4 regions of the Paenibacillus sp. Y5S-9 genome follow, and region 4 is predicted to be linked to each of the others. Evidence: predicted binding sites of a transcription regulator. Region 4 holds the regulator's gene; each other region holds the start of a gene.
What was found. The regulator Rex, encoded in region 4, represses fermentation and respiration genes when NADH is low (regulators of the CRP and FNR family bind a similar motif). The targets are predictions, from matches to a motif close to TTGTGAAATATTTCACAA.
Positions count from the first base shown of each region.

Region 1: nirB (nitrite reductase large subunit NirB) is a predicted target of Rex. The motif match lies at 2,470-2,487, and genes of this name have one in related genera.
Region 2: nadA (quinolinate synthase NadA) is a predicted target of Rex. The motif match lies at 5,601-5,618, and genes of this name have one in related genera.
Region 3: pflB (formate C-acetyltransferase) is a predicted target of Rex. The motif match lies at 6,155-6,172, and genes of this name have one in related genera.

Region 1 covers NZ_CP145887.1:4,937,423-4,945,194, reverse strand. The annotation lists gene nirB (nitrite reductase large subunit NirB) at 1-2,380, opposite strand, end outside; gene V6669_RS21860 (acyltransferase) at 2,767-3,903, shown strand; gene V6669_RS21855 (LysR family transcriptional regulator) at 3,842-4,741, opposite strand; gene mdcA (malonate decarboxylase subunit alpha) at 4,933-6,600, shown strand; gene V6669_RS21845 (triphosphoribosyl-dephospho-CoA synthase) at 6,648-7,544, shown strand; gene V6669_RS21840 (malonate decarboxylase subunit delta) at 7,573-7,772, shown strand, end outside.
Region 2 covers NZ_CP145887.1:60,751-68,522, forward strand. The annotation lists gene V6669_RS00280 (VWA domain-containing protein) at 1-236, shown strand, start outside; gene V6669_RS00285 (serine/threonine protein kinase) at 220-1,167, shown strand; gene tilS (tRNA lysidine(34) synthetase TilS) at 1,213-2,652, shown strand; gene hpt (hypoxanthine phosphoribosyltransferase) at 2,705-3,244, shown strand; gene ftsH (ATP-dependent zinc metalloprotease FtsH) at 3,345-5,390, shown strand; gene nadA (quinolinate synthase NadA) at 5,690-6,628, shown strand; gene nadB (L-aspartate oxidase) at 6,664-7,772, shown strand, end outside.
Region 3 covers NZ_CP145887.1:4,535,364-4,543,135, forward strand. The annotation lists gene V6669_RS20000 (carbohydrate ABC transporter permease) at 1-226, opposite strand, end outside; gene V6669_RS20005 (sugar ABC transporter permease) at 226-1,110, opposite strand; gene V6669_RS20010 (extracellular solute-binding protein) at 1,162-2,529, opposite strand; gene pflA (pyruvate formate-lyase-activating protein) at 2,976-3,728, opposite strand; gene pflB (formate C-acetyltransferase) at 3,814-6,072, opposite strand; gene adhE (bifunctional acetaldehyde-CoA/alcohol dehydrogenase) at 7,015-7,772, opposite strand, start outside.
Region 4 covers NZ_CP145887.1:4,305,505-4,313,276, reverse strand. The annotation lists gene dinG (ATP-dependent DNA helicase DinG) at 1-2,771, shown strand, start outside; gene V6669_RS18890 (redox-sensing transcriptional repressor Rex) at 2,996-3,649, shown strand; gene V6669_RS18885 (amidohydrolase) at 3,636-4,943, shown strand; gene V6669_RS18880 (DUF5590 domain-containing protein) at 4,983-5,513, shown strand; gene V6669_RS18875 (hypothetical protein) at 5,823-6,350, shown strand; gene V6669_RS18870 (AAA family ATPase) at 6,343-7,772, shown strand, end outside.

The sequences.
Region 1 (7,772 bases), 630 kb from region 4:
CCTCATTGCGAATCGCTTTTTGCCAAGGTTCTTCAACATGCTCAAGTGCAAATTCAATCCGCTGCATCAACGCTTTGCGTTCCTCCAGGTTATCCACGACAACCGAACGAATATGCTCCAGACCCATGCGTTCCACCCACTCGGAAGTCCGTTCCAGATAGTTACCTGTCTCGCGGTAATATTGCATGATGGCTCCGCACAGTTCAATCAACTCTTCATCTGTTTTCACTTTGTATAAGGAATCAGCAAGTCTTGCTTTAATACCGCCGTTACCACCGATGAAGATTTCCCAGCCTCCGTCGTTACCAACGATACCGATATCTTTGGTACATGCCTCTGCACAGTTCCGTGGACAACCGTTGACGGCATATTTAAACTTGGCTGGCAGATCCAGACGTTCGAATTTACGTTCGATGCGAGCGCCCATGGCCATGGAATCCTGTGTACCGAATCGGCAGAATTGGGAGCCGACACATGTTTTGACCGTACGCAGCGATTTGGCGTATGCATAACCTGAAGGCATATCCAGTTCAGCCCAGACTTTAGTCAGATCTTCTTTTTTAACACCAATCAAGTCGAGACGCTGACCGCCGGTAACTTTGACTGCTTTCACATCATATTTGACTGAAACGTCAGCGATGCGTTTGAGGTCCGCTGGAGTAGTCACCCCGCCGTACATCCGAGGTACAACCGTATACGTTCCATCCTTTTGAATATTTGCATTCATCCGTTCGTTAACAAAACGGGATTCTTTCTCATCTTCGTGTGTGTCTGGTGCAATCATGCCAAGGTAGTAGTTGATCGCCGGACGACATTTGGAACAACCTTCAGGTTGACTCCAGCCCAGTACATGCATGACTTCTTTGGTCGTTTGTAATCCCTTTGCGCGAATCTCGGCTACAATCTCATCCCGTCCCATGGAAGTACATCCGCATATTCCCTGTTTGGCTCCACTGCTGAAACTGTCACCAAGTACATATTGCAGAATCTGTTCCACAACCGGTTTACATCCACCGCAAGAGCGGGTTGCACCTGTACAGGCTTTGATCTCATCTACGCTGGTTAGTCCTTGATTCGTAATGACATCAACAATCGTTCCTTTGGTTACACCGTTACAGCCACAGACAATCTCGTCTTCAGCCATCGTTTCTACAGAGGTGGTTTTCTTATGACCGCCGCAGCCTGTACCCATGAGTGAACCATACAATTCTTCGGTCATTTCGGCCTGTTGTTTGATCAGTTTCTGCAATTCGGCAGAATCCGTAATGTCACCGAAGAGAACGGCACCAACCATTTTATTATCGCGGAGCAGAATTTTTTTGTAAGCCCGTTTCCAGTCGTCTTTGTGCGAAATTACGGTGTGCTCAGGACTGTCAATGAATTCACCAGTTGAAAATACGTCCACACCTGAAATTTTCAATTTCGTGGATACTACAGAACCTTCATACGGAGCCGTCTCAACACCGCAGATATGTTTCGCGAGAATCATGCCTTGCTCGAACAATGGGGCAACGAGGCCGTAACATACCCCGCGGTGCTCTGTACATTCCCCGACCGAATACACATTCTCAAGTGAAGTCTGCATATAGTCATTCACGACAATCCCACGGTTCACTTCCATACCGCTTTCGCGGGCTACAGCCGTATTGGGTTTAATGCCTACAGCCATGACCACAAAATCAACATTCAGAACCGTATCATCTGCAAAACGAATCCCTTCAACGCGTTCGCCGCCCAGCAGTTCGGAAGTCTGTGCACCCATCTTGAAGCGGATACCCTGACGTTCCAGTTCTGCCTTCAACATGGCTGAAGCTTGCGGATCAAGCTGACGCTCCATCAGATCTTCCATCAGATGAACTACGGTAACTTCCATGCCGAGTTGTACCAAACCTTTGGCAGCTTCAAGACCCAGCAGACCGCCCCCGATAACGGCCGCTCGTTTATACTGCTTAGCAGCTTCCAGCATGACATTACAATCGGCGATATCACGGAAACCGACAACACCCTCTTTGTCATGCCCCGGTACGGGGAGAATAAAGGAGGTAGAGCCTGTTGCAATGATGATTTTGTCGTAAGGAACGCGAGTTCCATCTTCAGTTACAACTTCATGTGTCTCGGCATCGATTCGTGTAACCGTTGTGCCTGTGTGCAATGTAATGCCGTAATCTTCATACCAGTGAAGGTCGTTCAGCACGATATCGTCCAGCGTTTTGCTTCCTTCCAGTACGTACGACAACATAATGCGGTTGTAGTTAGGATAGGGCTCGGTGCCAAAAACGGTAATATCAAATCGCGTAGTTAATTTCAGAATTTGTTCAACAGTACTGATTCCTGCCATACCGTTACCAATGATGATGAGGTTCTCTTTTTTTCCGTTCATGTGTGTATGCCTCCTTGAATAGACGCTGTACATTACTCAAAATTTTAGTGGTTTATATTTGAAATTATACAAGTAGTTGACGACAGTTTATGTGATTTAATTCACTAATAAAGATAGTTCAGTCAACTATTCGTTGGTGTGATCCCGGTCACAGATTTTTATATATATTTCCAGAGCGACATATATACATATCCAAATGGATATTATACAGGCTGATTAATCAAGGCATATACTACGAGGCATAACGACGCGTCGATATGATATTTTCAAAATTTGGTATTTTTTTTGCTAACACGAAACACACTACTAGGGCTTAATGAAGTTTCAGAAGTGAAGATGGGGACGTGAATTCTCATTGTGTTGACATGGCTGAAAGGAGATCACCTATGGGTGTAAAAAGAATGGACGATACCTCACCGGCTGCAACCCAGCCGGAGATTATTAAAGCGGTTGCAGTAACTGCTGTGATGATGCAGCTGATCCTGTCGGTTCTCTTAAAGCAGTTTCCCGATGTATCTCACAGAATAGAGATTGGCATGTTGTACAATCTGGCGAAGTTCTCGGCACCTGCCTTTATTTTTGCCATTTTGTATGATGTGGCACAGCTGCGAGACGTAAAGTATGGACACTATGTATGGCATAAAGCCAAAGAGATCATCGGGCCTTATCTCTTCTGGACTACCGTATATATAATAACGGTGAATGCAGGCGGATATGAGCAGGTGGGGGATGTTGTACAAGCCTTTCTGCTGGGAACGGCAGCCCCGCATTTGTGGTATACGGTCATGATGTTCCAATATCATTTGCTCATTCCGCTGGTGACTGCACTGGCTCTGCTCATGATTCGGAATCGAAAAAAAGCAGCTGTGTCATGGGTGGTATCCATCATCGTGTATGCCATTCTGATTCTGCTCTATGACCGATATGTTCTGCTGGATCTTTTGCATCCCGATCTGGTCTACACGGATCGAATCTTTGCCATGTATGGACTATTTGCATTGCTGGGAATGGGTACATCCATATATAAGGAAGTTTGCCTTGTCTGGTTGGACAAAATGAAGTGGGCGTTGCTGCCCATCGGTGTGCTGTTGTTTATTTGGGTGAACCGGGAATTGTTTGCTTATGGATTTGAGGATATGAATTTGTTGAAATCTTCGTATCTGAAACCGTCGATGGTGCTGTTTAACATGGCGCTCATCTTGCTCCTGTACGCTGGTGCAACGGGACTGATTCGTATGAATGTCCGATTTCTACCTACTTTTCGCTGGATTGCCAAATACGCCTTTCGGGCATATCTCGCCAGTTATTTTGCACTGAATCTGACGATCTGGATGATGGGCAGTTATGTGAAGGAGATGCCGCTCGGCATCAGCATCGTGTTTTTGCTGATTTGCACTGCGATTCTAGCCTTCACGATGGTGTATTACATTGAGAAATTGTGCAAGGCAATGATGCGACTTCTCAGAGCGAGGAATCACCAAGGGCATCAGCCAGCGCCAGCTCACGGAAATAAGCGACCGTAAACTCGCGAAAAATCAGACAAGCTTTGGACAGGTAATGATCTTCCAACCAGGAAATCCCAATCGTTCGTTCGCATACAGGCTGTTCAATCCGAATCAATCGTACATGTTCACCCACAGATCCATCCCAGGATACCGCGGGAACAAGTGCAATACCAAGTCCAGCGCGAATGAGTCCACGTACGGTTGCCGGATCATCACTTTCGAAAATACGTTTCGGATTGAAACCGGCAATCCGGCACAGGCTGTCGGTTCGTTCACGAAGGTCGTTCCCTGCACGTAGCGTGACAAAGTGTTCCTCGGCTGCATCTTCCAGTCGGATGGATGTTTTCCCGGCGAGCTTGTGGTCAGCGGGCACGGCCAGGAACAGTTCCTCTGTCAGAAGAGGCAAGCTCTCTACTCGGGGAATCTGCAAGGGCAGCGAAGAGATACAGAGATCAAACCTCGGAGGATCAGAAGGACCAAAATGCTGGATTAACGTAAATGTGATATCTGGGTATTGTTGTCTGAATCGAGATAACAGGTCGGGCACCACGTGAGAGCCTACAGGGAATGCAAGACGGATATCGCCTGCCTGACCAGATGACATATCCGCAAGTTCCCGTTTTCCATTTTCGAGTGCTTCAAGAGATTGCTCGGCATATTTCAGAAATACACGACCATAGTTGTTCAGCCGGATGAACTTTCCTGTTCGATCAAATAACTCGGTTCCCAATTCCTGTTCCAGCATTTTCAACGTTTTGCTCAAAGCTGGCTGGGAGACGTGCAGTTCTTCTGCCGCTCGTGTGATGTGCTCCAGCCGGGCGATTTTGCAAAAATAACGAAGTTGAAGTAAATCCATGCCAATCACCATCCATATCAATTTGGTTATGTATATATGTATAACTATATATTATACATTATTAATGTGAGGAGTAAAATAAAACCTGTACCGCATGTGAATGAACGAATTTCAGATTGAATTAGAGAACATGATAATGAAACCAAATGGCAGATGAACATTAAATCATAGTTAAGGGAGGCTGGTCAGAGATGAGTACGACCAAACAGCAGCAACAGCCCTTGGGCCCATCAAGCTGGACGACCAGAAGAGATGAGAAACATAACAGAATGCAGAAGGTAGAGTCTTTACTCAAGGGAAAGGTACTGCCGACAGAGCAAATTGTAAATGCACTTGAGTTGCTCATCCGACCGGGTGATCGTGTTGTACTGGAAGGAAATAATCAGAAACAGGCCAGTTTTTTGTCCGCTGCACTGGTTCAGGTCGATCCGGAGAAGGTCAATCAGTTACACATGATTATGTCGAGTATTTCACGTCCGGATCATCTGGACATCTTTGAAAAAAAGATCGCTTCCAAGCTTGACTTTTCCTATTCGGGTTCACAAAGTCTCCGCATGTCGCAGATGATTGAGGATAACAGTATCGAGATTGGCTCGATTCACACCTATTTGGAGTTATATGGTCGACTGTTCATTGATTTGATTCCAAATGTTGTGCTCGTGGCGGCGGATAAAGCAGACCGTCAGGGGAACCTGTACACCGGAGCCAATACGGAGGAAACGCCAACCATTATCGAAGCAGCAGCCTTCCGTAACGGAATCGTCATCGTGCAAGTGAATGAACTGGTGGATGAGGTTCCAAGGGTAGATATTCCTGGCGCATGGGTAGATCTGGTTGTTGAATCGGATCGGCCGTATCAGTTGGAAGCTCTGTTTACACGGGACCCGCGCCAGATCAAAGAGACTCATATTCTCATGGGCATGATGGCGATCAAAGGTATATACGCCAAACATAATGTTCAATCTTTGAACCACGGCATTGGGTTTAATACAGCGGCCATTGAATTATTGCTTCCGACTTACGGGGAGTCACTTGGACTGCGCGGCAAAATATGCAAACACTGGGCGCTGAATCCCCATCCCACATTAATTCCGGCAATTGAGAGTGGCTGGATTGAAAGTATCCATTCTTTTGGCGGCGAGGTAGGGATGGAGAAGTATACAGCGGCTCGTCCGGACGTATTTTTCACAGGGCCTGATGGTTCCATGCGTTCTAACCGTGCACTCTGCCAAGTGGCAGGTCAGTATGCCGTAGATATGTTTATTGGTTCAACATTACAAATCGATCCCGAGGGCAACTCATCAACGGTGACCTCCGGTCGTCTCAGTGGATTTGGCGGCGCGCCCAATATGGGACATGATCCACATGGACGCAGACATGATACCGAAGCCTGGCTGAACATGATGAATGGAGATGGTCCGCTGGTTCGGGGTAAAAAATTGGTCGTACAGATGGTGGAAACATTCCAGAACGGAGAGCGGCCAACCTTTGTAGATTCCCTGGATGCCATTCATGTTGGTCAAGAAGCCCATCTGCCCATTGCACCTGTCATGATCTATGGTGAGGATGTGACACATGTAGTGACGGAAGAGGGAATTGCCTATCTGTACAAGGCACAGAACATCGAAGAACGCAAACTTGCACTCGCGGCGGTTGCCGGTGTTACTCCGCTCGGACAGGCTCATGATGCAAGCTTGAATGAACGTCTGATCAGTGATGGACTGATTGCGTTCCCGGAACAACTGGACATTCGCCGCACGGATGCCAAACGGTCGCTTCTGGCGGCCAAAAGTGTCGAGGAGTTGGTGGAATGGTCCGGTGGGCTGTACAATCCGCCATCCAAGTTCCGCAGTTGGTAAGCCCTAAGAGGAATACACCTGTCTCTATGTGGCAGGACTTGAAGCCGATGAAGCTAGCTTGGGCCAGTTCGGCAGCACAGAGATGCGGCGTGCTGCTCGGTGAACTGGCCGTGCAGGCGTTGATTGATGAGGCGGAGTTGACGCCAAAACCGGGGCTTGTAGATCTGCGTGACAATGGCGCACATACAGATCTGAACGTGGAGCTGATGCGCCGCTCGGCACGGGCGCTGCGGCCTGCCTTTACAGCGATGGGTGAGGCAGGATGGGCACAGCCTGCGGATCAATCGCTGCGTGAACGCCTGGCTGCGATCGGGCGTGACGGCGAAGCCAGTATGCTCGCAGCCACAGGCGGAACCAACACACATCGCGGAGCTGTGTGGGCACTTGGGTTGCTCACCGGCGCTGCCGCGGTGAGTGGGCCCGGTCATGGCGCGGCTGAGATTGCAGCCGTCGCCGGGGCGCTTGCCCGGCTGCCCGACCGGCATGCTCCGCAGCAGCGGACGTCGAACGGGCAGCGTGTGCAGCGCCGCTACGGCGCACGCGGCGCGCGGGAAGAAGCCGAAGCAGGCTTCCCGCACGTCGTGGACATCGGGCTGCCAGCGCTACGCGCAGCCCGGAGTGCAGGGCGCACAGAGACGCAGGCGCGTCTGGATGCGCTTTTGGCCATCATGGCAAGTCTCGAAGATACTTGCCTGCTGCACCGCGGCGGGCACGATGCCCTCGCCGCCGCAAGAAGCGGTGCCGCCACCGTGCTGTCGCGGGGTGGCAGCGGCACCGCGGAAGGCATGGCTGCCCTGGAACAACTGGGCAGCCGCCTTGTTGGCATCGGCGCTTCCCCTGGCGGAAGCGCGGACTTGCTGGCTGCGGTCTTGTTTCTCGACCGCATAGATCAGAGTGCGTCAACCGAGCTTGGTGCATGTCCGCTCGCAACGAGTCAGTTATAACAGAAACAATTTGGAGGTGCAGGACACCATGGAAACCATGACTTTTAATTATAAAACATCACGTAAGCTGGAAGGTAAAGCCCATGTAGGGGTAGCTGGTTCAGGAGATCTGGAGCTGTTGATGGAACCGTCTGCGGACGGGCAGGCACATGTCGAGATCCGAACAACGGCCAAAGGATTTGGCGATATATGGCGGGCAGGATTGGACCGTTTTTTTCAAAAGCACGA
Region 2 (7,772 bases), 2.7 Mb from region 4:
ATTTTCCGGGACGACACAGTGGAGAAGATGCAGTAATGGATATTGACTGGACAACGGATCTGGGCCGTGTCCGGTCCTTGTTTGGAAGGTTGCAGATGAAGGGTGCAACGCCGACAGGTCCTGCAATTCAGAAGGTGATTGATTTTTACCGTTATGGTACACTGGAGAAACAGCAGGAAATAGAAGGGAACTATCGCATTGAAAGAGAAGGGATGCTCGGTGACAACGTTGTCTGACGCCTCTTTCCCGCCAGGAACAGTGGTTACAGGGAAATGGAATCGCAGTCGTTACACGATTCGGAAGCTACTGGGCAAAGGAGCTAATGGCATCGTTTTTCTTGTCCAACGGGGTGAAAATGGCAAACACTACGCGCTAAAAATGGGATTTGATCCGGTTGATCTGCAATCGGAAGTCAATGTGCTCAAATCTTTTCAACTACAGCGTAATCATGAGGCCCTTCGGCAGAGCGGCATTCCTTCCTATCTTAAAGATGTGGATGATTATGCCGTTCGTGGCCGGGATATTCCCTTTTATGTGATGCGTTACGTTAGAGGTGAGGCACTTCATCACTTCATTCGGCGTCAGGGGACAGACTGGACACTTCTGGTGGGACTTAGACTCTTGCAGAAGCTGGCACAATTACATCAGGCGGGATGGGTGTTTGGTGATCTCAAACCTCAGAATGTGTTGGTATCCGACTATGGGCAGGTGGAATTGATCGACTACGGCGGAGTTACGTCGATTGGTCGAAGCGTCAAACAGTTCACCGAATGGTATGATCGGGGCTTCTGGAATGCAGGCAGCCGTACGGCAGATGGTACCTATGATGTATTTGCATTTGCATTATTGTTGATTCATGTACTTGAAGCAGACGCGCTCAAGGCACTGGCAGCCGAAGGATTACCGCAACTGCGAAGTGTGAATCAGCTCGTAGCGCTGGTGGAGCGCAGTGAACGACTGGGTCCTTTTCGCAATTGGACGATTCAGGCCTTACGAGGTCAGTTTCGTGATGCAGGTCATGCGGCACAAGGGTGGAAGGAAATGATGGCACGCCCCACGCCTCTTCGTCGTCGTTCCAAAAGTACAACACCGCGCTGGCTTAAGAACGCATTTGTTGCATCTGTGATATTACTTATTGGAGTGCTCATCTATGCACTACGTTTCTGATTCTGTGAGAGTGCATATACATAACGCAAGGAATGAGGAACAGGTATGGAGGCTTTACGCTGGAACATGCTGGTGAAGAACGTGCTGGATGCAGCGGAAGAGCATCAGTTATGGGTTCCCGGGGATCGGATTGTCGTCGCAGTATCGGGCGGGCCGGACTCGGTAGCTTTTTTGCATATCATGCACGAGATCAGCAAGCGGCATGTCCCGCTTGAATTGATCTGTGCCCATGTGCATCATGGTTTTCGGACCGAATCTGATGAAGAAGCGGAGAAAATGATGGAACTGGCACAGCAGCTTGGTATTACATTTGAATGGACCAAGGCCGATGTACCTTCATATATGGAGTTGACGGGTCAAGGACCACAGGAAGCAGCCCGCAACAAGCGATATGCTTTTCTGTACGAAGTGGCTTCCAAATATAATGCGACAAGCATCGCTTTGGCACATCATGCGGATGATCAGGCGGAGACGGTCATGCTTCATTTGCTTCGTGGAACCGGCTTGTCGGGACTCTCAGGAATGAAGTTTAAAAGACGAGAAAAAAATGTGGAACTTATTCGTCCATGCCTTCGTATAAACAAGACAGACCTTGTAGAAGCTTGTAATACCCAGGGTTTTATGTATTTCAATGATGAGAGCAACGCCTTGCGTAAATATCGGCGTAATGCCATTCGCTTGGATGTGCTTCCTTTTTTGGGGCAGTATAATGGACAACTCACGCCGTCATTGAATCGGCTTGCCGAAATTGTGGGTGATGAAGACGATTTCATGGAGCAGAGTGCATATGACACATACAGGTGTCTAGTGCAGGTGAACGGCGGAAGGCAAACCTTTGAGGTGCCTTCCTTCTTGAAGTTACATGTCGCTTTACAACGAAGGTTGATTAAACTAATATTGAATTATCTGCCTTTGGACAGTGATTTTGTCGACTTTACCCGTATAGAAACCATTCGACGCAAGGTCATGGAGACCCATGTGACGACCTGGAGCCTGGATATAGGACAGACACTCGCCTGCACTCGGGAGTATAATCTGATTTCTTTTGGCATACGGACAGACGTACAGGATCAATCTTACGAGTATCGTCTTGCGCAATGGAGTGGAACTTCTGAGCTTTCACTCACCCCAATTAACCGGTATATTCGGTTGATGACGGTGAGTCCCGAGGACTATCATGTACCGGAATCGGCGGATCAAGCCGCGTTTGATGCGGATCAACTGCTTTTGCCGCTGGTTGTGCGTTCACGGTTACCTGGAGATACCATGAAAGTGATGGGATTAAACGGAAGCAAAAAGGTGAAAAATATTTTCATCGATGAGAAAATCCCCCCATCTGTCCGTCCACGAATTCCTGTGGTATGTGATGGAGCAGGTCATATCATCTGGTTACCGGGTGTTCGACGGTCCAATGTGGCCCCTGTCAGGGAGGGCACTTCCGCAATCCTGTACATGACTGTAGGCGATTCAGCGATTCAGGGGTAGTGGTTATGGTTCAGGTAAGGCTTTCATAGTATAACTTAGGAGGTTCGCACAGTTGCAGAACGACATTCAGGAAGTATTGATCAGTGAAGAAGAAATTCAGAGTAAAGTCAAGGAATTAGGCGCAACACTAAGTGCCGAATATGCAAATCGCAATCCTTTGGTCATTTGTGTGCTCAAGGGTGCGTTTATATTTATGGCTGATTTGGTTAAAAACATAACGGTACCTGTTGAAATGGATTTTATGGCGGTATCCAGTTATGGCGCTTCCACCAAGTCATCAGGTGTTGTTAAAATCATTAAGGATCTGGATGTATCCGTTGAAGGACGGGAAGTTCTGATTGTCGAAGATATTATCGACAGCGGACTTACACTCAGCTATCTGATTGAACTGTTGGAAAACCGCGGTGCCGAGTCGGTGCGTGTGGTTACGCTCTTCGACAAGCCTTCAGGCCGTAAAGTTGAGTTAGAAGCTCATTACACAGGCTTTGACATTCCTGACGCGTTCATCGTTGGTTACGGTTTGGATTTTGCGGAGAAGTACCGGAACCTGCCCTATATCGGGATTTTGAAGCCGGAAGTCTATAGTAGCTAATATCCTGCCCGACCCAAGCCTTGAGCTGTTCTTGGCTTCTGTTGAGAAGCCATGTCGGGCTATGTTAAAATAATTAAAGTGTCTCGAGAGGAGGTAGGGGATGAATCGGTTCATCCGGAATTCTGGTTTTTATTTGATTCTTTTTTTAGTTGTGGTGGGGATAGTCCAGTTCGTCAGCAATGGCGGCGAAGCCACCGATAATCCTAGATATGATCAGTTGCGTGCAGCGATCAAAGCCAACAATGTCTCTGAATTGACGGTTCAATTCAACGGTCAAACGTATCTCGTGACCGGTCAATACAAGAAGGCACCTGATGGCGCCAAATCAGAAAATTTCTCAACGTATATTCCTCCTACGGATGAGGCAATTAGTGAACTTGTAGCTGCAAGTGAAACTAACAATTTCCAATATCATCAGGAGCCAATGAAAGGTGACAGCATCTGGTTGACGTTGCTGACTTCCTTTATTCCTTTGATCATTATGTTCCTGCTGTTCTTCTTCCTGTTTAATCAGGCTCAAGGCGGCGGCGGTAAAGTAATGAACTTTGGTAAAAGCCGTGCTCGTCTCTATAACGAAGAGAAGAAGCGGGTTACATTCGAAGATGTTGCGGGTGCTGACGAAGAGAAACAGGAACTTGTTGAGGTTGTAGACTTCCTCAAGGATCCTCGTAAATTCGCAGCAGTAGGTGCACGGATTCCTAAGGGCGTATTGCTCGTAGGTCCTCCAGGTACCGGTAAAACGTTGCTCGCTCGTGCCGTAGCCGGTGAAGCGGGTGTACCATTCTTCAGTATTTCAGGTTCCGACTTCGTTGAGATGTTTGTCGGTGTCGGTGCATCACGTGTACGTGATTTGTTTGAAAATGCGAAGAAAAATGCGCCATGTATCATCTTTATCGATGAGATTGATGCTGTTGGACGTCAGCGTGGTGCTGGTCTTGGTGGTGGTCACGATGAGCGTGAGCAAACACTCAACCAGTTGCTCGTTGAAATGGACGGTTTCGGAGCTAACGAAGGTATTATCATCGTAGCTGCAACGAACCGTGCAGATATTTTGGACCCTGCCTTGCTGCGTCCAGGACGTTTTGACCGTCAAATTACGGTTGACCGCCCTGATGTAAGAGGTCGTGAAGCTGTCCTGAAAGTACATTCCCGTAATAAACCACTGACCAAAGATGTGAAGATGGATATTATCGCGAAGCGTACAACAGGTTTCTCTGGTGCGGATTTGGAGAATCTCTTGAACGAAGCGGCATTGCTTGCAGCGCGTCGTAATCGTAAAGATATTTCCATGAAGGAAGTTGACGAAGCGATTGACCGTGTCATCGTTGGTACGGAGAAGAAAAGCCGTGTCATCAGTGATCGCGAGAAACGAATCGTTGCTTATCATGAAGCTGGTCATACCATTGTAGGATACTTCCTCGAACATGCTGATATGGTACATAAAGTGACCATTATTCCGCGCGGACGTGCGGGTGGATATGTAATCATGTTGCCAAAAGAAGACCGTATGCTGGTTACCAAGCAGGAATTGCTGGATAAAGTAACCGGACTTCTCGGGGGTCGTGTAGCTGAAGAATTGTTCATCGGAGAAATTGGTACTGGTGCATACAGTGACTTCCAGCAAGCGACAGGTATTGTTCGCAGCATGGTTATGGAATACGGTATGAGTGAGAAATTGGGACCTATGCAATTCGGAAGTTCACAAGGACAGGTATTCCTTGGTCGGGATATCGGTCATGAACAGAATTACTCGGATTCCATTGCTTACGAGATTGATCAGGAAATGCAACGCTTTATCAATGATTGTTATGAGAAGTGTAAAGACTTGCTTGTTAAACATTCAAAAGAGATGCACCTGATCGCTCAAACTTTGCTTGAGGTAGAGACTTTGGAAATGGATCAGATCAAGCAATTGATCGAAACAGGTTCTTTGACTCCAAAAGCAGAGAATGACAATGATGGTGAAGGCACACCAACTGAAGGCGGAGAGCCAATCATCGACAACATCGGAGATGTGCGTGTCCGTATTCAAGGTAAAGATGAAACGCCTGAGCCACCAGCCGGAGATATTCCAAACGAAGCTCCGAATCTGGAAAAGGGTAATAACAATAACCCGGATGATGGCGGAACAAAGCCAACGTCTTAATGCATAATACATCTGGCTATGATAGCAGGTGAAATCAAGAGAGCCCCTGGGGCTCTCTTTTTTTATCCATTATTTTAAAAGAGGATAGATAAAGATAAACGGGAGTTAGATGGCGAACCAGTTAGCAAACAGGTGGTTACAGCGCTGTTCCGGGCCTTTTTCATTTATTGACAGAGTCGTGAACGTTGTGTAAATTAGTTGTTAAACCGCTTGTGATTCGTTTCTCAAGCGAAGATAACGACTTAGGTTAGCCCACGAAACAGCGCATGACGCTGTCCCGATAAAGGAGAGGATCACAGGTGGAAGCTCTGGCTTTAGAGCGCAAGGCTGAGATGAACCGCGAGCTGCGTGCGCGGCTTATGGAGTTGAAGAAGGAACGTAATGCCATTATTCTTGCCCATTATTATCAACGTGACGAAGTACAGGAGGTTGCCGACTTCCGTGGAGATTCGTTTCTGTTAGCCCAGAAGGCAGCACAAACAGATGCGGATGTGATCGTTTTCTGTGGTGTTCATTTTATGGGTGAAAGCGCTAAAATTCTTGCGCCCAATAAAACAGTTATTATCCCGGACGAACGTGCGGGCTGCCCAATGGCAGATATGGTGAATGTGGATGGACTACGTAAATTGAAAGCACAACATCCTAATGCCAAGGTGGTTACGTATATCAATTCCTCGGCTGAGATCAAAGCAGAGACTGACATCTGTTGTACATCGGCGAATGCAGTCCGGGTTATTCAATCGGTGGATTCCGATGAAATTATCTGGGTACCGGATAAAAACTTGGGACATTATGTGCAGCAGCATACCGACAAGAAAATGATTATCTGGGAAGGCTACTGCAACACTCACGATATGCTTACAGTCAAAGATGTGGTGGAGATGAGAGCCAAGCATCCAAATGCAGAGTTTGTTGTCCATCCAGAGTGTCGCCCTGAGGTTGTAGAAATGGGTGATTTTGTAGGAAGCACTACAGCTATTCTGGAGTATTGCAAAAATTCATCAGCCAAGGAATTTATCGTAGGTACCGAAGATGGTACAGGATATCAGCTTCGTCTGGATAGTCCGGATAAACAGTTCCACTTTGCTACCAAGTTCCTCGTATGTCCCAACATGAAGGTGAACAACTTGAAGAAACTGGTAAAATGCCTGGAAACGATGAAGCCGCAAATCTACGTGCCACCGGCCGTTGCCGACAAAGCCAGAGAATCACTAGAGCGCATGTTGTTGGTAAAGTAGGATGCGCTACTCTTGCTCCAAGACAGGTGAATAACATGATACCGCAATATTTAGTTGATTTTGATCTGTCTGCGCTACCCATGGTAGAGACGGATGTACTGGTTATAGGCTCTGGGATTGCTGGTTTGTTTACTGCCATTAAGGCAAGTGAACAACAACGTGTATTAATGATTACGAAGAAGTCATTACTTGAAAGTAACACCAGATATGCGCAGGGGGGCATCGCTGCGGTTATTGCCGAGGATGATTCACCTGCTTACCACTTGCAGGATACACTTGTAGCAGGAGCGGGCTTATGCCGCTCCGAAGCGGTAGAGGTATTGGTGAATGAGGGTCCGGACGGAGTGAAGGAACTGATTCGTTTGGGTACTTTATTTGATCTGGAGAACGGCGAGTTGGCGTTGACGCAGGAAGGTGCGCATAGCCACCGCCGTATTTTGCATGCCAACGGAGATGCAACAGGATATGAGATTGTACGTGCGCTTGCGGTCGAAGTGAATGAACATCCCGGAATTGAAGTATGGGATGAGCACTTTGTTGTTGACCTGATTACAGATCGAGGGGAATGCATTGGCGCTCTGGTTCAGAAGGATGACGGATCGCAAGTGTTCGTGAAGGCACAGGCCACCGTTCTTTGCTCTGGTGGGGCAGGGCAACTGTACCGATACACGACGAATCCGAATGTAGCTACTGCCGATGGTGTAGCCATGGCCTACCGGGCTGGGGCTATCGTGCGTGATATGGAGTTTATCCAATTCCACCCCACCTCTCTTTGTTACCCGGGGGCCCCGCGCTTCCTTGTGTCAGAAGCAGTACGCGGCGAAGGAGCATATTTGCGCAATGTGAAGGGCGAACGATTCATGGATCGTTATCATGCCCAGCTTGAACTGGCCCCACGCGATATCGTGGCACGAGCGATTGTTAGTGAGATGGAGTCCACCAACAGTACCTTTGTGTATTTGGACATTACACATGAACAGCCAGAGATGATCAAGCATCGGTTCCCTACCATATATGAGACTTGTATGCGTTATGGATTAGACATGACAACGGACTGGATTCCCGTTGCACCTGCTGCCCATTACATGATGGGTGGTGTGAAAACGGATCTAAGTGGAGAGAGCAGCATCTCACGGTTATTTGC
Region 3 (7,772 bases), 230 kb from region 4:
AAATGTACAGGCTGTTCCAGAAATACGTGCCAATCTTGGCATTCACCCAGGCCTCCACGTAATTGTTAAACTCCCATGTTGTAGGCAGACCGAATGGATTCAGGGCGATTTCATTGTTATCCTGCTTAAATGAAGAAAAAATTACAAATAAAAAGGGAAACAAAATCGCGATCAAGTACAACATTAACAACACATGAGGTATACTACTTTTTATGCTTTTCGGCATCAATATTCCACCTTCTCGCTCCGCCTCGCCACCAGCAGTTGATACACCGCAGTGAGCACAAGCGTCAGAGCAAAGATCAACACTGCAATGGTATTGCCATAGCCATATTTGAAGTTGGTAATCGCGTATTTGATCATGTATGTGGCCAGAACCTCGGTGGACCCGGCGGGCCCACCTTTGGTCATGACAATCACGATGTCGGCTGCTTTCATGGCACCTGCGATGGACAACATGATCACTACTGAAATGATCGGCCGGATCAGCGGCAACGTAATTCGCATTGCACGTTGTACCGCTGTTGCCCCATCGATTGCAGCCGCTTCATCCAGATCACGGGGAATCGCCAGTATGGCCGCCAGCACCATGACAATGTAAAATCCCGTCCACTGCCAGGCATTGGTCACCAAAATGGACAACATGGCAAATCGGTTATCCGATAACCAGTAGATTGGATCGATGCCCAGCACATGAAGTATTTTGTTTAATAGTCCGATATTGGGTTCATAGATGAACCCCCACAAGATACCGATAACGGCTGTCGACATAATGGATGGTAAAAAAACAGCTGTTTTATACAGACCTTTCAGTCTTTTCACATTGGCAATCAGAAGCGAAAACAGGACGATCAGAGGTACCTGAATCAGTACCGAAAATCCGATGAAAAAGCCGTTATTCCGTGTGGAAATCCAAAACCGTTCATCGGTCAGTGCCTTCACATAGTTGGATAAACCCACAAAACGTGGCTCAGCCGATACCCCATTCCAACTCGTCAGACTGTAGTACAGGGAGCTGCCAATAGGATATAAGAAGAACATCACAAACAGAATTAGGGCTGGCATTACAAATAACGTATAGATTAACGGGCTGCGGAGTGAAGTATTCATGGTCAGCCTCCTTCAGTCACTTCAACGATCGCAGTTTCAACTTGGATTGAATTATTCCACGGAAGCGTTTGCTTCCTCCTGCACCTTTTGCAGCTCTTCTGCCATTTTCTCTGGCGTGGTCTGCCCACCAATCAACTTCTGGATTTGCAGATTGCTGATCTCTGTCGTCACATCAGCCTGAACGAGTGCATCAAATGCCGGGAACGACGTCTTGGACGCATTAAGCACGGCCACAATTTCTTTCATCAGATCATCGGTAATACTGTCGGTCAGCACTTTCTCATCCAACTTCATCGCAGGCAACACACCGTCTTCCACAAGACCACGGACCTGCATATCTTCATTGTAGAAATTTTTGATAAAAGCTTTCACTGCTTCCAGCTTCTGCGGGTCATCCGCCACTGCTGCCGAGAATCCGTATCCATTGTTCACATCCCGCATCAAAGACGTCTGATCTCCTGCGCCGTTCTCTACCGGAGGCATATTGAAGAATCCAACCTTGCCAATGAGCGATTCACCGCTCTGACCTTCTTTGAATACAGATGATTTCCATGTTCCGTCATACATTAATATTGCTTCGCCGCTTGTAAATTGCGTGGTATATTCGGCATACTCAAAGCCCAGTTCACCTTTTTTGAAATAACCTTTATCCACCCATTCCTTATGTTTGGCAAATCCTTGGACCACACCCGGGTCGGTCCACTTCGCTTCACCTGTTGCAAACTTTGCGGTAATCTCCGGCCCGGCATAACGGGACCACAGATGGTTGGTTAACATAAGCGGCACCCAGCCCGCCTTGGATGCGGAAGCAAGCGGCACTTTGCCATCGGCCTTGATCTCGGCCAGTATATTGTCCAGTTCAGCCATGGTGGTTGGAGCTTTCCATCCTTTTTGTTCAAAGTACTCTTTATTATAGAAAAAACCTTCGCCCGAACCGCCAATCGGCAGTCCATATACTTTGCCTTCATACGTAAACGGTTCAAGCGATGTAAACTGGTCCTGAATGCCCAGCTCTTGCAAGATCGGAGTCAGATCAAGCAGCATACCTTCCTTGGCATAAACTTTGGAATCCGGGCTACCGAACAGTTCAAATATATCCGGCGGGTTACCTGCCGCCATCTCTCCGCGAAGCTTTTCCTTACGATTCACATCAGATTCGACGCCATCCAGCGTAAAGGTCAGATTGGGTATCTCACCTTCAACTTTGTCCACTACATCCTGGAGAATGGCCAGTCTTTTCTGTTTGTCGGCTCCCACCTGCGTGTGACGGAGAAGCATCTCAACCGGTTCCTTACTTGTCTCCTCCACAGGTGTATTGCCTGCGCCTTGCTGTGGCTCGTTACTTGAGCTTGCACATCCCGCCAAAGTCCATGAAGTGATAAGCAATAATGAAAGCAGTAATGTCATTCCTTTTTTCATCTGGTTGACCCTCCTCAAGATATTGAGCATTTGGCTTTACACTCTGATTATAAAAAGCCGGAGCTTACATCGTAAGGATGACAATTCATCAATGGAGGGATAAAATCCTTCACTGGACCCATAATCTTGCATTTACAATGGATATCAGCAAAAAAAAGCCCCTGCGAAGTATGTTCGCAAGGACTGCTTGGTTGGTATAACGTTGAACTCAAGAATATTTACACTTGCCACTCCGATGACAGAACAACCTTCTGATCGCTGTTATCCCCCGATTTTTTTAAGCCACTTTTACAAAGGTGAAAATCTGGGGATAGCATATGCTTCCGATGTAGCTTTCTTTTAGAAAGCTTTTAGGCAAACGCTCCGCTTCTTCAGCTTATTTCTGTCCTCTTCGTTCTCGTGTAAATAGTTAGTTCAAATTATATACATCCTGCATATAAAGGTAGTTAATTACCGGAACAAGCCACGCCAGCCGTTTCCTGGCGACCTTGTTCGATCAGGCGATACGCCCGCTCCACTTCTTCTTCAGTTGGTGAAGGAACTCCATCCAGTGGATATACTTTGCCGAGCGCCTCCCATTTGTAAATCCCCATCTGATGGTATGGAAGAATTTCGAACTTCTCGACGCCATTTAATGTTCCAATAAACCGTCCGAGGTTAAGCAGATCCTCTTCCTCGTTATGAATGCCAGGCACATACACGTGGCGTATCCACATTTTCCGACCTTGCTCCGATAACCACTTGGCCGTTTTCAACGTTCTCTCGTTGGATTTGCCTGTCAGCTTGATATGTTTCTCGTCATCAATATGTTTGAGGTCCAGCAGAACCAGGTCTGTGTGGTCCAACAGATCGTGAATCCGTTCCGGTTCGTTAAATCCGTTGCTATCAAGTGTTGTATGCATTCCCCAGCGCCGCTTCACTTCCTTGAAGATCTCGGCTACAAAGTGGGCCTGTAACGTTGGTTCACCGCCAGATATCGTCAGCCCGCCTCCGGAGCTGCGATAGTAGGACAGATAAGGCTCAATTTCAGCCAATACCTCCTCAAGCGTCATTTCTTTACCACCATCCAGCGCCCAAGTATCAGGGTTGTGGCAATACTGACATTTGAGTAGACATCCTTGCATAAAAAGCACAAAGCGGATGCCTGGGCCGTCAACCGTCCCGAAAGTTTCGAGTGAATGAATATGTCCGTTAACCATGCTGCCTCTTCCTTTCTGTATCCGCATCCGCTGTGCGTTTAATATGATTTGGAATGCCTTGCTCTAGCGGTCTTCTACTTGCAAATTACATCGAGCCATGGAACGTACGGTTGATGACATCCAACTGTTGTTCACGAGTCAGTTTAATGAAGTTAACCGCATATCCGGATACCCGTACAGTCAGTTGCGGATAGTTTTCCGGGTGATCCATCGCATCAATCAATTGCTGACGATCAAATACGTTGACGTTCAGGTGATGAGCGTTTTGACCGAAGTAACCATCCATCATCGCAGTCAGATTGGATTTACGTGTAGTCTCCTCTTTACCCAATGCTTTTGGCACGATGGAGAAGGTATTGGAAATACCATCAAGACTGTGTTCATATGGCAATTTGGCTACAGAGCCAAGGGATGCCAGTGCACCTTTTTTATCACGACCATGCATTGGGTTCGCACCTGGAGCAAATGGTTCACCTGCTTTACGACCATCCGGTGTAGTCCCTGTTTTCTTACCATATACCACGTTGGAAGTGATCGTCAGAACGGATTGTGTTGGCACTGCGTTACGGTAAGCTTTATGCTTGCGAATCATACCCATGAAGTTCTCGACCAGTTCAACAGCAATGCTGTCTACGCTGTCTTCATTGTTACCGTAACAAGGGAAGTCTCCTTCGATTTCGAAATCAACTGCGATGCCTTGTTCGTTACGAATTGGTTTTACTTTGGCATATTTGATTGCACTCAGTGAATCTGCTGTAACCGAGAGACCAGCGATACCACAAGCCATCGTACGTACAATGTCACGGTCATGCAATGCCATCTCGATACGCTCATAGCTGTATTTGTCGTGCATGTAGTGAATGACGTTGAGGGTGTTCATATACAGCTTCGCCAGCCACTCCATCATTGGTTTGAAACGTTTCATAACCTCATTGTAATCCAGTACTTCGCTAGTGATGGCAGGATACTCAGGTCCAACTTGTGCTCCGGATTTCTCATCACGACCACCGTTGATCGCATACAGGAGAGCTTTTGCCAGGTTGGCACGAGCGCCGAAGAATTGCATTTGTTTCCCGATCTTCATCGCCGATACACAGCAAGCAATACCGTAATCGTCACCGTAGATTGGACGCATCAGATCATCATTTTCATACTGAATTGAACTTGTTTCAATGGATACTTTACTGCAATAATCTTTGAAAGCTTCTGGAAGTTTCGTGGACCATAGTACAGTCAGGTTCGGTTCTGGTGCAGGTCCCAGGTTGTGCAGTGTATGCAGGAAACGGAAGCTGTTTTTGGTTACGCGTGTTTCACCATTCACGGACATACCACCGATGGACTCCGTCACCCATGTTGGATCTCCACTGAACAGTTCGTTGTAATCCGGTGTACGCAGGAATTTGACAATCCGAAGTTTCATTACGAAATGGTCAACCAATTCCTGAGCCTGTTCTTCGGACAGAATGCCTTCTTGCAGGTCACGTTCAATGTAGATATCCAGGAAAGAAGATACACGTCCCAGGGACATCGCAGCACCGTTCTGTTCTTTGATCGCAGCGAGATAACCGAAGTACAACCATTGGAATGCTTCTTTTGCTGTTGTCGCTGGTAAGGAAATATCGAACCCGTGCATATCGCCCAATTGCTTCAATTCTTGCAATGCACGAATCTGTTCAGACAATTCTTCCCGCAGACGAATGACATCTTCATCAATGACATCAACTTCGAGTGCATTCAGTTCACCTTTTTTGTTACGAATCAGGAAGTCTACCCCGTACAAAGCTACACGACGATAGTCACCGATGATCCGGCCACGGCCATACGCATCTGGAAGACCTGTAATAATCCCTGCTTTACGCGCTGCACGCATATCGGAAGTATAAGCATCGAATACACCTTGGTTATGAGTTTTGCGAATGTTCGTAAATATATCAATGACGCCTTGAGGCAATTCGAAGCCGTATGCTTCACATGCATCAATCATCATCCGGATTCCGCCTGTTGGTTGAATGGAACGTTTGAACGGAGCATCGGTCTGAACGCCGACAATCTGTTCTTTGGATTGATCCAGATAACCGGGTTGGTGAGAAACAATAGTCGCTGGTGTGTTCACATCAACGTCAAGGACACCGCCGTTATCCCGTTCTTTTTTGGTCAGATCAGATACGATCTCCCACAATTCCTTGGTATTCTGGGTTGCACCTGCGAGAAATGCTTCATCACCGTAATACGGAGACAAGTTGTGTGCCAGAAAATCATTCACATCTACGGATTTGGTCCATGTTCCTTTGGTAAAGTTTCTCCAGCCTGTTTGTTGTTTGACATCTTTTTCAATCACCGACATCTTAATCCCTCCACTAATTTGGATTTCTGGACACATAACATCTTGCTTCATTCGTAGCATTGTGTGCCCAGAGCCGCGATTAATGTGAATTGTTTCACATAAACCGGAACATGTTCTCTCTACTTGGGAACCGGAACCGCGGGATGAATGTTTTTCTTACATTTTCAGTATACGACTTGGGGCTTTCATCATCTGTGATTTTTGTCACAAAGTCAGTGAACTAACTCACTCCACCTGCGCTTTGTCCCATTGAACCCGGTGAATTCACACTTAGCCACTGCGCGGGCAGAACAACTTCCGATCGCTGTTATCCCCGGATTTTTTCAATTTTATTTTTCAAAGGGGAAAATCCGGGGATAAAGGCGAACGCTCCGCTTCTTCAGTTTTTTCTGCCCTCTCCGTTATTGTGTGAACATCTGGCTCAAACGGCCACATCACGAATTCCGTGCCACCTCTTTAGAACCCTTTTGCTCCTCTATGCTCGGAGCAAATCATATCTTAGAATAAATCCTGAAAAACAGATGCTTCGCTCTTCTGTTTTTCTGCCCTCTCCGTTATTGTGTGAACATCTGGCTCAAACAGCCACGTCACGGATTCCATGTAACCTCTCTAGAACCCTTTTGCTCCTCTATGCTCGGAGTAAACCAAATTTTAAAATACTCCTGAAAAACAGATGCTTCGCTCTTCTGTTTTTCTGCCCACTCCGTTATTGTGTGAACATCTGGCTCAAACAGCCACATCACGGATTCCGTGTAACCTCTCTAGAACCCTTTCGCTCCTCTATGCTCGGAGTAAACCAAATTTTAAAATACTCCTGAAAAACAGGTGCTTTGCTCTCCTATTTTTCTTCCCTCTCGTTATGGCGTGAAAGACGGCAATCGGGGCTCCCCTCTCGGGGAACCCTGATCTTCTTGCCGTAAGGCACGCTTCGTTCTAAATTTATTATTCAAACTTTCCGTAGAAAGCGTTGCGGTATACATCAGCCAGTTCAGTTACCAACGGTAACTTCGGATTGGCGGTTGTACATTGGTCTTCGAAGGCACGGTCTGCCAGATAATCCACATGTGCTTCAAAGTCTTTGGCATCAAATCCGATTTCCTGGAACGATTCTTCAATGCCCAATGTTTTGTTCAGTTTGCGAATCGCATTGATGAGACTGGTTACGCCTTCTTCTGTCGTACGTGCAGGCAATCCCAGAATCCGGGCAATCTCGGCATACCGTTCATCCGCTACAAAGTGCGAATATTTCGGGAACGATGCGAATTTGGTCGGTTTTTTTGCGTTGTAACGAATGACGTGCGGCATCAGGATCGCATTGGTGCGTCCGTGTGCGGTGTGATACTGACCGCCCCATTTGTGCGCCAAGCTGTGGTTAATACCCAGGAATGCGTTGGCAAAAGCCATACCTGCAATCGTGGAAGCATTATGCATTTTCTCACGTGCCAGTTTGTCACCTTGCAGTGCAGATTGCTCCAGGTATTGGAACACCAGTTGGATTGCTTTGATCGCAAGTCCATCCGTGTAATCATTCGCCATAACAGATACATAAGCTTCAATTGCGTGAGTCAGTACGTCCATACCTGTATCTGCAACGGCTGTTCTAGGCAGGGAGTATACGAATTCTGGATCGACAATTGCTACGTCTGGTGTCAGCTCATAGTCGGCCAATGGATATTTGGTGTTACCTTGATTTTTATCTG
Region 4 (7,772 bases):
ATGACTACAGCATAACTCAAATATATAGTTCTTATGTGAACCCTGGTGTACCGATTCCCCCGTTTATTTCGGGGTTGACGGGTATTACCGATGAAGATGTAGCGGACGCTCCTTCACTCGAAGAGATGATGATGGAGATGGTTCCGCTGCTTAATGATGTGGTGCTAGTTGGACACAACGTCGCTTTTGATTTTCACTTTTTGCAGAATGCTCTTGACCGTTGCGGTTATTTGCCGTTCACTGGCCGTATTCTGGACACGATTGATTTTCTGAAGATTACATTCCCATCACTGGGTTCTTATCAACTCGGTTATGTGTCTTCCGAATTTGGATTTCAACATGATCGCCCTCACCAGGCAGACAGTGATGCACTGGCGACAGCCTATGTGCTGCTCAAGTGTCTGGATGAGTTAAAGGAATTACCGCTCATAACGATTCAGCGCCTCAGTGACCTGTTTGCACCAGAAGACAGTGACTTGGGCTGGTTTTTGGACGGGATGCGCAGTGAGAAGGAAGCAGAGCCGATTCAGGATCTGGACGGACATACCTATTATCGTCAGCTTGCTCTTAATGTAAGTGATTGGACCGACATTGGTGCACCACGCGATGAGCGGGAGGCTAACCCCCTTGATGGTGTAAGCTTCGAACAGTTTATGGACCAGGTTCGGGAGAACCTGAAGGATACACTGGATCATTACGAAGAGCGTGAAGCGCAGACTCAGATGTTCAGCAGTGTAAGGCAAGCCCTGGATGAAGAGAAACATCTCTTGATCGAAGCTGGAACGGGTACCGGTAAATCTCTAGGGTATCTGTTGCCTGCTATTTACGAAAGTGTGAAGCAAGAACAGAAAGTCATGGTCAGCACGCATACGATCAATCTGCAGGAGCAATTGAGAGAGCGGGACATTCCGATGCTGACTCAAGTGGTTCCGTTCCCGTTTAAGGCTGCTGTATTCAAAGGACGTGGACATTACCTGTGCCTGCGCAAATTTGAACACAAAATCAATAAACGTGAATTCGCCACACCTAAAGAGGATTATTTCACAGCTGCTCAGATGATCGTCTGGCTTACGCAGACCGAAACCGGAGATGATGAGGAACTTAACCTTAGCGGACGCGGAGGGGACTTCTGGGAGACCGTACAGAGCGAATCCGAATCATGTCTGGGAAGATCCTGTCCATGGTTCCGCAAATGTTTCTACCATCGTGCCAAACATGAGGCAGGGTTGTCTGATATCGTAATCACCAATCACTCCAAATTATTTACGGATGTGAAAGCCGCGCATCAGCTGCTGCCAGCCTATGAGAGTCTTGTAATCGATGAGGCACATCATCTGGAGGATGTCGCTGGTAAACATCTTGGAATGCATATGAAATATTTCACTTTGGTTCATACACTGACCCGCCTGTTTAAAGACAGTCGTAATGGTCAGCTGCCTATGCTTCGTTCGCAGTTATCCGGGCATGAAAATTCGGTGCAATGGGGCTCCATGGTGGACCAGATGTTCCCGCTCGCTCTTGAGGTCAAGGAACTGTGGGATCGTATGAGCGATGCCTTGTTTGGTCTGTTGCCTGAACGAAGTGATGCTTCACCGGGCGAGACGGGGCAATTTTCACTGCGTCTGAAAGCATCTCAGAAACCTGCAAAATGGCAGGAGTTGCAGGATCTGGAGAACCAGATCTATGTGACTCTGGGCGATTTGGTTCGCAAAGGGGACAAATTGCTGCTTGAAGTGAAAGAGGATCAGGATGATTATCAATCGGATAGTCTGATTACGGACATTACAGGATTACTGAAAGATCTGACCACATTGAAGGAGAATCTACGTTTCTTCATGCGAATGGATGACGCCAAAACGGTGTACTGGATGGAAGCCAGCGGCCAGTTCCGCAGTAAATCACTCCAGCTGTATGCCGTACCTGTAGATGTCAGTGCACAACTAAAGGATTTGTTTTTTGATAAAAAGAAAAGTGTTGTGCTTACTTCGGCTACGCTCTCTGTGGATAAGTCATTCCAGTTCATGATTGAGCAGCTCGGCTTACAGGAAGCCTCTGAGAATAATCGGTTGTTAACGTCGATGCTGCCATCACCTTTCAACTATCGCGATCAGGCACTTCTGGTGATTCCGCGTGATTTCCCAAGTGTGAAGGGTAGTGTGGGTGATGCGCACTTTGTTAATATGCTGGTGCAATCACTCGCAGAGACGGCAATTGCTACGCGTGGACGCATGATGGTTCTGTTTACTTCATACAAGATGTTGCGACAGGTCTATGATCCGCTGAAGGAGGCGCTGTCTGGCAACGACATCTCGTTGCTTGGTCAAGGCGTTGATAGTGGAAGTCGTTCCAAATTGACTCGCAGGTTCCAAGATGCCAAAGCAACAGTACTTCTGGGCACAAGCAGCTTCTGGGAGGGGGTAGATATCCCGGGAGAGGCTCTAACCTGTCTCGCTATAGTGCGACTGCCTTTCCAGCCGCCGAATCATCCGTTGGTGGAAGCCAAGAGTGAGTTGCTTCAGGAACAGAAGAAAAATCCGTTCATGAAACTGTCAGTGCCACAAGCGGTCATTCGTTTCAAGCAGGGATTTGGCCGATTGGTGCGTACAGCAAAGGACAGAGGAATTGTCATTGTTTATGATACACGTGTGATTGAAGCGTACTATGGTAAATTCTTTTTATATTCATTACCAGGTCCCAAAATGGAGCATATGCTCACGGAGCAGATGGTTCCACGAATCACCGAGTGGTTGGAAAAACCTGCTAATGAATAAGAATAATGGTTGTTTTGTTCGTTAAATCATTGCATGACACTATCGTTTGGCGTTAAACTTTATTAGATATTTCCGTATCCGATTAAAGCAGTTGCACGTAAGAACTTATAACCTAAATTACAAGGAGCATTCTGTATAAAATGTCACGTCTATCATTGAGTTTATACAGAATGCTCATCTTTTCATCTATTATTTTATCGTGGCCTTGGTAAGGGGGAGCAAGAATGAAATCGGATAAAATTTCGGAAGCGGTGGTACGACGTCTGCCTGTATACTTGCGCTATTTGAGCGAGTTGCACCAGCGTGAGGTGGCTACTGTTTCTTCTCAAGAGCTTGGACAAAGGCTGGATCTGAATCCGGCCCAAATTCGTAAAGACCTGGCTTACTTCGGTGATTTTGGTCGTAAAGGGATCGGGTATGATGTATCCTATTTGATCGAGAAAATTCGTCACATTCTCAAAATCGATCAGCAAATTAATGTAGCTCTGGTAGGTGCGGGTAACCTCGGACAGGCCTTGTCCAACTACAACGCATATCTGAAAGACAACATGAAGATTGTTGCTGTATTTGATGCATATGGACCGAAGATTGGTAGTCAAATCAACAGTTTGACGGTAAAACCAATGAATGAATTGACGGAAGCGGTTAAAACGGATAACATCCGCATCGGTATTATTACAGTTCCAGATACGGAAGCTCAAAATGTAGCCGATCAGCTTATTGAATCGGGAATTGAAGCGATCCTTAATTTTGCACCAACAATTCTAAAAACACCGCCGCATATCCGCATTCACCATGCTGACTTTACAACGGATCTGCTTAGTTTGGCCTATTACTTGGAGACTGGAAAGGACGACGAGGAAGATGACAACAAATAGATGGGTAATTCACAACGGCAAATTTGCCGTTAATGAAGGCGGCACAACATGGAACGTGGTCCACGGATACATGGTTGTTGAGAATGACAAGATTGTGCATATTGGTGAGACATTGCCGGATGAAGACAAAAATTGTACCAAAGTGGATGGAAAAGGACTGTTCTTCCTGCCGGGTCTGATCAATACGCATGGTCATGCAGCGATGTCGTTGCTCAGAGGGCACGGAGACGATCTTGCGTTGCAAGTATGGTTGCAGGAAAAAATGTGGCCGATGGAAGCGAAAATGACTTCAGAAGACGTATATTGGGGAACTTCACTATCGGTGCTTGAAATGTTGAAAGGCGGAACTACAGCTTTCCTGGACATGTACGATCACATGGATCAAGTTGCCAAAGTTGTGGAGCAATCCGGCGTTAGAGCAGCACTGGCACGTGGTGTGATTGGGCTATGCTCGGAAGAAGAGCAACTGCGGAAGCTGGAGGAGTCGGCAGCGTTTGCACGTGAGTGGAATGGACAGGCAGATGGTCGAATTACAACCGTAATCTCGCCACACGCACCATATACATGCCCTCCTGACTACATAGAGAAGCTTGTACAGGTCGCGAACGACCTAAACCTTCCTCTTCATACACATATGTCGGAAACGCTTCGTGAAGTCGAGCAGAACGTGGCTGATTATGGACTGCGTCCTGTAGCACATCTGGAGAAACTGGGCTTTTTCTCCCGTCCATCCCTGGTTGCACATGCGGTGCATCTGAATGACGAAGAGATTGAGATTCTGGCTCGTCATGATGTGGCTGTATCCCATAACCCGGGAAGTAACCTGAAACTCGCTTCCGGTGTTGCGCGTGTACCTGCGTTGCTGAAAGCAGGAGTTACCGTGTCACTCGGAACTGACGGACCAGCAAGTAACAACAACCTGGATATGTTCGAGGAAATGAGACTGGCTGCGTTGATTCATAAAGGCGTGTCTGGTGACCCGACGGCAGTGCCAGCGGGTGAAGCATTACTACTCGGAACTTCATATGGCGCCAAATCCATCTTCTTGAACAATACTGGAGCGCTTCAGGTCGGCATGAAGGCTGATTTTATCGCCTTGGACATTGAACAAGCACATTTCTATCCACATACAGACCTGATCTCACATACGATCTACTCGGCTTCTGCCAAAGATGTAGAGCACGTATGGGTGGATGGGAAACAAGTGGTGAAACATGGCGAATGTCTGACGCTGGATGAAGAGCGTATTTTGCGTGAGTCTCAATTGGCATTTGATGGTCTGCTTGCTCGTTAATTGCAGGATAGAGCATCATAGGGAAAGGAAGTTCGACTTTTGAAGAAAAAAAAGAAGTGGATATGGATTTCGCTGCTTGCACTGGTTCTGATTCTGTTTGGACTTCAGCGTTATTACGTCCATGTCACGCAGGACCAGCGCAAGGAAGAAGCGCTCGCCATACAGGCAGCACAGGAGCAACTGGGCATTACATCCTATGATGAATTGCGTAAGTACATCTGGGGAGACAAAGAAGGCTCTGATAACATCTACTGGACCCTGATCGGCAAAAACAAGGATAACCAGGATGTTATGGTCTGGGTTAAATTCGATGCAAACAATCAACCGGCTAAGGGTGCAAACGCTGTACACAGTGAGCTGCTGCAGAATGGCATGTCCGAAGCGCAGATCCGCAATCGCTTCAGTTCTGAAGTTCCTGCCGGCGAGATTAAGCGAATCATGCCTGGAGTTGTGAATGGAATATATGTGTGGCAAGTGTATTATAAAGACGGTACGCATAACCACTATCGTTTTTATCGTTTTAGCAACGGAGAACAGGTGGACCTGGTCTACACACTCCCGAACAGCTAGAACAAATAGAGTGACATAGCTAGAGAATGAATGAAACAAAAGAACCGGCAGACGGATATCCGACTGAACCGGTTCTTTGTGTTGCCCGTAAACTTAAATAATTTAAATAATTTAAATAGTTAAAATTAATAATTTATTCATATTTTCGCCTTCGAAATTGTATATACGATGTGATATACTCAGATATGTACTCAAAGTTACATTCAAAACAAATAAACCTGTCGAAATTATCGCAGGAGTCAATGTGCACATATTCTTATATACCAATAAGCCAGTAGGTTGGGCCAAAATCTGGGAGGGGTAATTCACTTGAAACTAAAAGTATTGCCTATTGCTTTAACTGCCGTCATTTCAGCCGTTGTGTTGTTTGGAGGTTGGTTTGTATATCGTCAGGTGGCTGTGCAGAATCCGATTGAAAAGATGGTTACCCAGTACGATGGAGTTAATGACGTTCAATTAACTATTAACCGCAATGACGTACAATTGAAACTGGATCTGCAACCTGATGTTGATTTGGGCAGACTGGTACAATATATTCACAAAGAAGGACAGACCCTGATTGGAACACGATCACTAAAATTGGACGTTGTGGATCATTCCAGTGAAGCACTGGAAAGTTGGTGGGGTGATGCGATGTTTACCGTAGCTCAGGCGATGGAGAACAAGCAATACACCGAGATTACACCAACGTTGTCAAAGATGGCGACCAATGGAATTAAGGTTAATACAGCGATGGATGACAACAATGTATATGTCAGTCTCAGAGACGGAGATGCCAGCAAGTTTATTATTCTGCCGCGTGTGCCCGGTCAGATAGGAGTGTGGCCTAATGCCTAAGTGGACAAAAGAAGTTGCCATCGGATTTTTTCCCGTATTGATTATTTTTCTTGCTTTTACTGGTGTTAATATTGTTCCGATTCTTATTGCAGCGGTGCTTGTCGGAGCTTTGCTGTTCATGATGCAAATGCGTGGCGGGATTACAGTAGGCGCTGCACAGGAACGTAAACGGAAGAAAAAAGGACCTTCCAAGCTCACTTTTGAAGAAATTGGCGGACAGGACAGTGCCAAGCAGGAATTGCGTGAAGCACTTGACTTTCTCATCAAACATGAAGAAATTCGGAAGTTCGGGATTCGCCCGTTAAAAGGGATCTTGCTGACGGGCCCTCCAGGGACAGGAAAAACGTTGATGGCCAAGGCTGCTGCCCATTACACCGATTCTGTTTTTGTAGCAGCATCTGGCAGTGAGTTCGTGGAAATGTATGTTGGTGTGGGTGCCAGCAGAATTCGGGATTTGTTCAAGGACGCGAGAACTCGTGCCACCAAGGAAAATAAGGAAAACGCTATTATATTTATCGATGAAATCGATGTCATCGGGGGGAAACGTGAGGGCGGTCAACAGCGTGAATATGATCAGACCCTCAATCAGCTCTTGACGGAAATGGATGGAATCTATTCTTCCGATACGCCGAGAATCCTTGTTATCGCTGCAACAAACCGCAAAGAGATGCTCGATAGCGCTCTGACGCGCCCGGGACGTTTTGACCGCCACATTCAAGTGGACTTGCCTGATAAAAAGGGCAGAAAGCATATTCTGGAACTGCATGCGGTGAATAAACCTCTGATGAAGGAAGTTAATCTGGAGAAAACAGCTGAAGAATCGTATGGTTTCTCCGGTGCACAGCTCGAAAGTGTGATGAACGAAGCAGCAATATACGCCATGCGGGACGGGCTGTTGAACATCGAACAGCGGCACTTGTCCCTGGCTATTGATAAAGTCATGATGGGTGAGAAGACAGACCGTGAGTCCAGTGTGGAAGAGAAGAAAAGGGTCGCCATTCATGAATTGGGACATGCCATTATGGCAGAACTCGTTCGTCCAGGCAGTGTAAGCCAGGTGGCACTCAGTCCGCGTGGTCAGGCGCTGGGATATGTGCGTCATAACCCTCAACAGGAACAGTTCCTCTATACGAAGCGCTTTCTGGAAGAGCAGATCATGATTGCACTCGGAGGAGCAGCTGCGGAGGAAATGTACTACGGTGGTCGTTCCACAGGTTCACGCAATGACTTCGATCAGGCAACCAATGTTGTACAGACCATGATGGCTTCGGGGTTGACCTCACTTGGGATTGTGAACATGGATATGGTCACAACCGAGGAACTGATGCGTGAGAATAAATTAATTCTGCAAGAACTGATGGAACAGACAAAGCGGTTGCTTGAAGAACAACGGACAATTTTCGACAATTCACTCGACATCTT